Regions from separate parts of the Microcoleus sp. Pol11C3 genome, predicted to be linked through region 1. Evidence: riboswitches for the same ligand, from Rfam matches in the RefSeq annotation. Region 1 holds a riboswitch; the other holds the start of a gene.
The links. Region 1 has a riboswitch for cobalamin ahead of QUA40_RS09040 (DUF1636 domain-containing protein). Riboswitches for the same ligand answer to the same signal wherever they lie in the genome.

Region 1 (4,179 bases):
CCGAACAATTGGTTACGGCTTAATTAAATTTGGTTCTAATTTTCGATAGTTGGCAAGAATTCTTCTGGGTCGAAAAACAATCAGTTCAAGTAATGGAATAGCAGTAACTGATAGAAAGACGATAGTCACTCCTCCTAAAGCTACCATTTCCATTGGCTCAACCCATTCTAGTTGAGTGTAAAAATTTAAAAATACTGGCAATACTACTCCTAAGCTAGTACCAAATCCGGCAGTGATAAAGGCTATATTGGTAGCATCTACTTTAATATATTTTTGGGTCGTCAGCTCTGAAATTAGATTGTAAACTACCGAATTAGCAGTTAGGTAAAAAAGAGGAGCAAGGAAAATAAAACCTAGGATTTTTATATCAATTCCACCAAATATTAATTCCAGAAAACTATAGGATACACAACATAATGCAGATGACAATAAAAAGCGAAATAAAATACTTACAGGTCTATTCATATTTCCCAAAAAATGTCCAAATAAAGTTAAGATCGGAGCAATCATTATTACAATAAATGCACCTAATAATTGATATCTTGTATTATCGTCAAAGATTATTAAGTTAAACATGACTAAAATAACGACGGTCAAAATATATAAAATTAATCCAGTCAACCATCTATGTAACGCTCCAAACCAATAATTAGACTTAAGTCTATTTGATTTTGCCATGATTGTGATTTCAGCCATAGCAAGTCCATATAATGCAGTGGAAAAAATACCGAGAGCAGTCAAATAGTTGTAGTCGGTTAAATAGAGATGTGCAATCATGTTCAACAGAAAACCTGCTAATACAAAGCAGCACATAAAATTCAGCCTTCCCTTAGCTAATAAAGTAGTATTTTGGGGTATGGGTAGGGGAGATGTTGTGACTTGCAATTCTATTGTATAAGTATCAGGCTCAGAATTTGCGTGCAATACAAGCTGACGGTTGTAAATTTTATCAGCCAATAATTTACCAGTATCAATTATGATTTGGCAATCAACCTCATTGTTTTCAAAATTCTGCGGTTCAAAGGAGATCCAAGGGTGGTCGTAAGGTGTGTGCGGCGGGTCACTCGGATGTGGTGCGACTTCCCATCTGCCGCAAAGTATTGTATCTGGAATTGGGTTGCTGATTACGAGGGATTGTGTTAATATTTCTCTATAGTCCGTAGCAATACTATTTAGCCGATCGCGATTACTTCTCACTTTCGGCAAACAGCTAACATCCAGAGATTGAAGAACAGCTAAAGCATCAGCGGCTGACTTGTATCGGTCTTGCAATCTCGGTGCTACCATCCTCTCCAGCCAGTTCATCCAACCCTGCGGCAATGGTGGAACTAAATGCCGGAAATGAATGCTATAATTATCATCGATCAAGTTGCCGATATCCACAGATTTTGTACCAGTCAATAAGCAAATCAGCGTCGCCCCTAAGCCGTAAAGGTCGGATGCTTGTGTTAATACCCGGTTAAACATTTGCTCTGGTGGCATGAATCCCATCGTGCCTTTGACTACGCTGCTGGCGGCGATGTTTCCGCCTCCTAAGCGGGCAAAACCGAAGTCTACTAGGTAAACATTTAACTCGTCATCGATTAACAAGTTTTCCGGTTTGATGTCGCGGTGGATTACGGGCGGTTTCTGGGATTGCAGGTAAGCTAGAATTTCTAAAGTGGCGATCGCAATTTGTTTAATATCCGGCGGCGAGAAAGTCCGGGCGATCGCACTTTCAGCATTTTTGTACTCCTGCACCATGCAAAATCCGCTGTCAGTCCCGAAAGCATCGAAATAGCGGGGGATACCTGGAAAATCCAAACTTTCCAGCACTTTGATTTCTTGTTCGTAAGCTTCGTATTCCGCCCAGCTAGCACCTAATTGGGCGAATTGAAATTGCTTGATGACAACAGAGTTTGTTGTGTTAATTTTTGTGGCGAGATAGGTGACGCGGCCGCCCAAACTGTTGTATCCGAGTTCGCGGGATACTTGATAGCCATGTGTGGAAAAGTCGGGAAAAGCGTTCATAAGGTTTGATCGTTCGGACTTCAGTCCTTTAACCGTTATTTAAGAAGGACTAAAGTCCTTACTACGAACGGGGTTAATTTATGTGGGTAGATATTAAAAAGCGCTCTTACCAAGATAACTTTTTAGGGAAAGGGCGGCAAGTGTGGTAAGATTTGAATTCGCGATCGGTTCTAGCGGGGAGCAGCCGTTAGAGGAAACGGGGAAAGTTCGGTGCAAGTCCGGCGCTGTCCCGCAACTGTAATGAAACCCTTGTGGTTTCTCAAGTCAGAATGCCCGCCGATATCTAACTCACTTTTGAACGCATCTGCGAGGTACGGATGATGGATGGAATTAATGCGGCTGTACGCACAAAGCACAGTCTATTTGTTTGCACTGCTTGCGCTAGTGTTTGGAAAAACGGCAAGCGCGAAGGTAAAAGCGGCGGCCAACAATTTATGGAAAATTTGTCGCAACTCGCTAAAAATTGGGAGTTTTCTGATAAATTTGAGATTCAAGAAGTTGAGTGCATGAGTGCTTGCAGTCACTCTTGTGCGGTGTCTTTTGCGGCTGTGGGAAAGTACACTTATCTGTTTGGTGATTTACCTGCAAATGAGTCGGAAAGCGTCGAAGCGGTTCTCGAATGCGCGGGTCAATACTATGCTAAACCGGATGGTTTGTTGCCTTGGTCTGAGCGTCCTCAAGCTTTGAAAAAAGGCGTTTTGGCGAAGATTCCACCACTGGGAAATTAGATAGGTTTGTAGTAAGGACTTTAGTTTTTTCCTTCTCGTTCCTAGGCTTTGCCTGGTAACGCATACGCAGAGGCTCTGCTTGGTATTAAAAGCGCTCCTTTATTCCAGCGAGGCAGATCCTCTAGATTAGTATTCCCAGGCAGAGCCTGGAAGATATCCCATCACCAAATAAGCACAAAATTATCAATGCACAAAATTCCTGTTACTGTCATCACTGGTTTTCTGGGTAGCGGCAAAACTACCTTAATTCGCCACTTATTGCAAAATAATCAAGGTCGCCGCATTGCTGTTCTGGTTAACGAATTTGGCGAAATCGGAATTGACGGAGAACTGCTGCGCGATTGCCAAGTTTGCGACGAAGAAGAAAATGTAAGCAGCAATATTGTTGAACTAACAAATGGTTGTCTTTGCTGCACTGTTCAAGAGGAATTCTTGCCGACTATGCAGGAATTGTTGAAGCGTAGAGAACAAATTGATTGTATCTTAATAGAGACTTCTGGTCTCGCACTTCCTAAACCTTTAATTCAAGCTTTTCGCTGGCCGGAAATTCGCACCGGTGCTACTGTAGACGGTGTTGTTGCTGTTGTCGATTGCGAAGCTATTGCTAGCGGTTCTTTTGTCGGTGATATCGATGCTTTGATGGCCCAGCGGCAGGCTGATTCTAGTTTAGACCACGAAACTCCGATCGAGGAATTGTTTGAAGATCAGTTAGCCTGTGCCGATATGGTACTTTTAACGAAGGTCGATCGCGTAGATGCGGAAACTCACCAGAAAGTCCAAAGCTGGTTGCAGCAAGAGTTACGTCCGAGTGTGAAAATTGTGCCCTGCAAAGGTGGCGAAATTAACCCTGATGTGCTGTTGGGATTTAATGCGGCGGTTGAGGATGATTTGGAGTCTCGCCCGAGTCACCATGACACTGAGGAGGAACACGAACACGATGATGATATTAACTCGACTTTCTTTATTGCCGATCGCGAATTTGAACCTGAAGCTTTGGTGAAAAAGCTGCAATCCTTGATGCAGCAGGAGGAAATCTATCGGATTAAAGGGTTTGTGGCGGTTCCCAAGAAACCGATGAGGATGGTGTTGCAAGGTGTCGGATCACGCATAGAATATTTTTACGATCGTCCTTGGCAACCTTCCGAACTCCGCCAAACCAAACTGGTGATTATTGGTAGAGAGTTAGAGCGCGATCGAATTGCAGCTATGATTAACAATTAATTGTAATTTGAGGGGGCGGGTTGATCGATATTTTGAATTGCAGCAAATATTATTGGTAACACTCGCCTCTAGAAGCTCTCACGAACAATTTATTAACATTATTTAATATTGTGACTACTGCCAGCAAGTCTGGTGTAAAATAGCGATAATGGTTATCATTGTAAAATAATCGAGGTCAAGTATGGTGACTGCTGGGGCGATCGAATCAGTTCCTGTTACC
Region 2 (4,179 bases), on a different contig from region 1:
CCTAAACTGTGCATTCCCAGTTTCCAAGTGCGATAGCCGCAGCGGGAGTTTTGGGCTATCCAAAGTTCATCGGCGATCGCCAATAAGCTAAAAATAAACCGATACATTAGTAATAGCAGTTCTGTGACTAACTCTGGACAGCGTAATTGTCGGAGAATCTGCAAGATTTCGGTAAATGGCACGGTTAAGAGGATGAAATACATACAGCTTGTCGATGCGAAGGCGCGGGCAAATACCACGCTCACTTGGTATAGTCCAGGGCGGCTCACATAGAGATAAAAAGTACCGATGCTAATGCCCCAACCTTGCCAAATATCCCATTGAATTTCCTGGATTCGATCGCCCGCAACCGCACCCATCGCCAAAGCAGGCAAACTTGTCAGCAAAAACATCAACGGTAGCGACAGCAACCGTAAATACAGTTTCCCCGGAATACCCGCATAGATGACGATCCAGACGGCCAACCAAAGGGCGATCGACAATTGGACGATCGCCCCAGAAACTAGAGACAGAATTAAAAGGGCGATCGCAAAGGATAACTTGTGAGATGGCGGCAACCCCCGCAAGCGATTTGTATAAGCCAGACTATCAATCTGATGGTTCATTCTGACGATTTACGATCGGACTGCTGCCGAGATTGCGATCGGCCTTTATACAACCCAATGACGTACCCAACTACGCCAGCCCCGATCGCCGCTTGAGACGCAAACAATAGACTTGAAATTTCGCTGCTAGCCGGCTCAAACAAGTGATTGAACCAAGGTTTATAACCCGGTTGAATTTCCGTAATTGCTTTCTTAGCTTGGTCATCGGCACCGCCATATTTACCCCGCACAAAAACGAGAGGAAACGCTGCCAGAACAATCACCGCGCCAGCCAAAAGCCAATTTTGCCGCGAAGTAGATTGGTAATTTTTTGTAGGTTTTTGATTCACGGCTTATGACTCCTGTCTCAATAATTTCAAAGTTTCCAACTCCGGCTTCCCGTAAGAATGCAGCCAATTCCAGACTAATACAGTCAGCAACCCCTCACTAATAGCCAGGGGTACTTGAGTGATAGCAAAGATGCCAGCAAACTTGAGAAACGAAGCCATAAAACCGCCACTTGCTGCCGGAAAAGCTAACGCTAATTGAATCGAAGTCGTCACATAAGTCAGCAAATCTGCCAAAGCCGCAGCACAAAAAATTGCCGCCCGCTGGCTACCAGTTCGCAACAGCAATTGATAGATAAAATACGCAGCAAAAGGGCCAACAATTGCCATAGAAAACATATTCGCTCCCAGCGTTGTCAAGCCACCATGCGCTAACAGTAACGTTTGAAACAACAGGACTAAAGCCCCCAGTACCGCCATCACCGAAGGCCCGAACAAAATTGCACCCAAACCGGTACCCGTCGGGTGAGAACAACTGCCCGTTACCGAGGGAATTTTTAAAGCAGAAAGAACAAAAGTAAAGGCACCCGCCAAAGCAAGCAATAGTTTAAGTTCCGGGTGTTCTTTTGTAATGCGAGTAATTGAGCGCAAACCTACTGCAAAAAAAGGCAACGCCACCATCCACCAAAATGCAGCCCATTGCACCGGCAAAAAACCTTCCGAAATGTGCATAGCTGCGGCGGGCGTTGCCGAGCCCAGGACAATATAACAACTCAAGCCAGCCATCAATCCCAGGCTGACTAATTTCCGATTTCTGGCCTTCACGCTGAACCTCGCAGATGAGACTATGTAAACTAACACATCGGCGGGCATTCTGACTCAGAAAGCGACAAGACTCTCATTACAGTTGCGGGACAGCGCCGGACTTGCACCGAACTTTCCCCGTTTCCTCTAACGGCTGCTCCCCATTAGAACCGACTGGTTAGACATAGTTTAGTCGATCGCGTAAGTCTCAGCAAATATTTTACAAAAATTCATTCAGATCAACTCAGTCGATATTACCTATCTTCTTCCTTCTATTCTTTCTCTGCCTTAGCGTCCTTCGCGCCTTCGCGGTTCGTTAAATAAATATTCTTTTAGTATTTATCAAGGAGTTTGTAGCCAGATAAACAACTATCGCTCAACAAATCCACGGTATAATATTAGTGAGTTTTGAGGAAAGCCGCAATGTTACAGTACAACTTGCCGAGGAACTTGCCCTCCGCCGACGAACTACCAGACTCAGATGAAACGCCTGTGGATAACGAACTGCAAGAATTAATACCAGGGTTGTTAAAAGCAATATTGCTCATACTTTGGGCAGAACGCATGGACTGGTTTTTTGGCATTGATATGGGTATTTATCATCACCCTGACGAACCGCCCATTGTCCCAGATGCTTTCTTGAGTTTAGGTGTAGAAAGATTTTATGATGAAGAATTGCGTCCCAGTTACGTGCTGTGGGATGAAAATGTTCTGCCGACTTTTGTGCTGGAAGTTGTTTCCCCAACTTATCGCAAGGAATACAGTACAAAATTGGAGACTTATCAAGCTTTAGGCGTACTGTATTATGTCATTTATTCTTCCCGCCGCCGTCGTAAACCTCATTTGGAAGTACACAAGTTAGTCAATGGGAAGTATGAATTACAGCCAGGACATCCAGTTTGGATGCCAGAAATTGGTTTGGGGATTGGTTGTGAAAGGGGAAGTTATTCTGGGGTGACCAGGGAGTGGTTGTATTGGTATGATGCCGATGGAAAACGTTATCTGACTCCTGAAGAACAGGTGAAAGAATCAGCGCAGCGCGCCCAACAGGAATCCCAGCGCGCCCAACAGGAATCCCAGCGCGCCCAACAGGAATCCCAGCGCGCCCAACAGGAATCCCAGCGTGCCGATCGATTGGCTGAACGTTCCGATCGACTAGCTCAGCGATTGCGGGAGTTGGGGATAGATCCTGATAATCTGAGCTAATTGCAGCCAAGAGTAAAAAACTGAGGCACTCTGGACACTCAGAAACCGGGTTTTTCAAGCGAGATCGATCGCCCTCAACGAAAGATTTTCTGGAAAAAACCGGGTTTGTGCATCCAGAAATGTGTGAATATTTATCGCAAAAATCAGGAAAGATGCAGCTAGATTTGGAAAAAACAGAGAGTTTGACGGCAAACATTGAGATCCAGCTCGAAAAGATGACAATCAGGAGAGGTTATTAAATAATGGTCATGGATCTGCGTTCTTACGATGTCATCTGTTTTGGTGATGAAGTTCCAGGAGTTCTAGCTGTTATCTCTGCCTCCAGAGAATATCTTCGCCGAACAAAGCGTTATCCGCGAATTCTGCTGATGTCGAAAGCAAGCTTGCAAGAAGGGATTGGCGGCCATTTGGTAAGAGGCGGTCTTGCTTATTTAGATAGAAGTCAGATTAGTGAAGAACTTCAACAATCTTTAAAGTTAGATACCTTTGGTTCACCGGCGACAATCTATAAAGAATTCTTACAAAAATCCGGCGTCACCGCAATTGCACTTGACCCCCGCAAAGCCAGTGCAGCGCTGAAAGAAATGCTGGTACAAGCTGGGGCCGATCTCCTCAGCAAAGTAGAAATTCAATCAGTCACTAAAGAAGGCCAAAAAATTGCCACTATAACCACCTCTAAAGGCATAGTTTATGCCGGCAAGCAATTTATTGATGCCACTGTCAATGCCGAATTAGCTCAAGCTGCCGGTGTGAGAAAGCGGAAGGGATTTGAAACATTTGGTCTGCCTAACTCAGAACTTCCAGTTACCCTCGTTTTTGAAACCCAAGGAATCAGTGCAAGAGCACTGAAAGAATTCGATTATATTTATCTAAAACGCTTTACCAACCTGGCCGATGCAGAGAGTCAAAAATTTTTGCTGTACGCTGCCGACAAGGATGTCAAACTAGCAGAAGAACTCCGGCGGGAAATGATCGACACCCAAGGCAATCTCAAAACTCTGTGGGCGGGCAACGATTACATCGATGTTCGCTCGCCGGCTCTGTCTGTAGCTTACCACTCTTTTAGAGGAAGAAAACTATCTTTTTCTGAAACAGGCGTAATTTTAGATGAAGGAAATATAGCAATACTTCCCAATGACAGACTTTCCTGGAATGCGCTTTTATTTGCAGTCACCGGCAGCGAAGCGGAAGCCTTAGCTAGAAGCGGGAGCAAACCCACAGCTAATATGCAAAGAGAGATGTTATTTATTACAACTTGGCTAAAGAGTTTGGGGGCTAATTCTGTTACTTATGCCTCA

Region 2: linked by a shared signal. The riboswitch ahead of QUA40_RS16770 (energy-coupling factor ABC transporter permease) and the one ahead of QUA40_RS09040 (DUF1636 domain-containing protein) in region 1 are both predicted to bind cobalamin.

What each region holds. Positions count from the first base shown of each region.
Region 1 covers NZ_JAUBQW010000026.1:32,796-36,974, forward strand. Annotated here, with positions in the region: gene QUA40_RS09035 (serine/threonine-protein kinase) at 13-2,010, opposite strand; cobalamin riboswitch at 2,159-2,305, shown strand; gene QUA40_RS09040 (DUF1636 domain-containing protein) at 2,328-2,738, shown strand; gene cobW (cobalamin biosynthesis protein CobW) at 2,925-3,959, shown strand; gene QUA40_RS09050 (GTP-binding protein) at 4,141-4,179, shown strand, end outside.
Region 2 covers NZ_JAUBQW010000070.1:11,810-15,988, forward strand. Annotated here, with positions in the region: gene cbiQ (cobalt ECF transporter T component CbiQ) at 1-605, opposite strand, end outside; gene QUA40_RS16765 (energy-coupling factor ABC transporter substrate-binding protein) at 602-934, opposite strand; gene QUA40_RS16770 (energy-coupling factor ABC transporter permease) at 938-1,657, opposite strand; cobalamin riboswitch at 1,719-1,865, opposite strand; gene QUA40_RS16775 (Uma2 family endonuclease) at 2,099-2,881, shown strand; gene QUA40_RS16780 (FAD-dependent oxidoreductase) at 3,124-4,179, shown strand, end outside.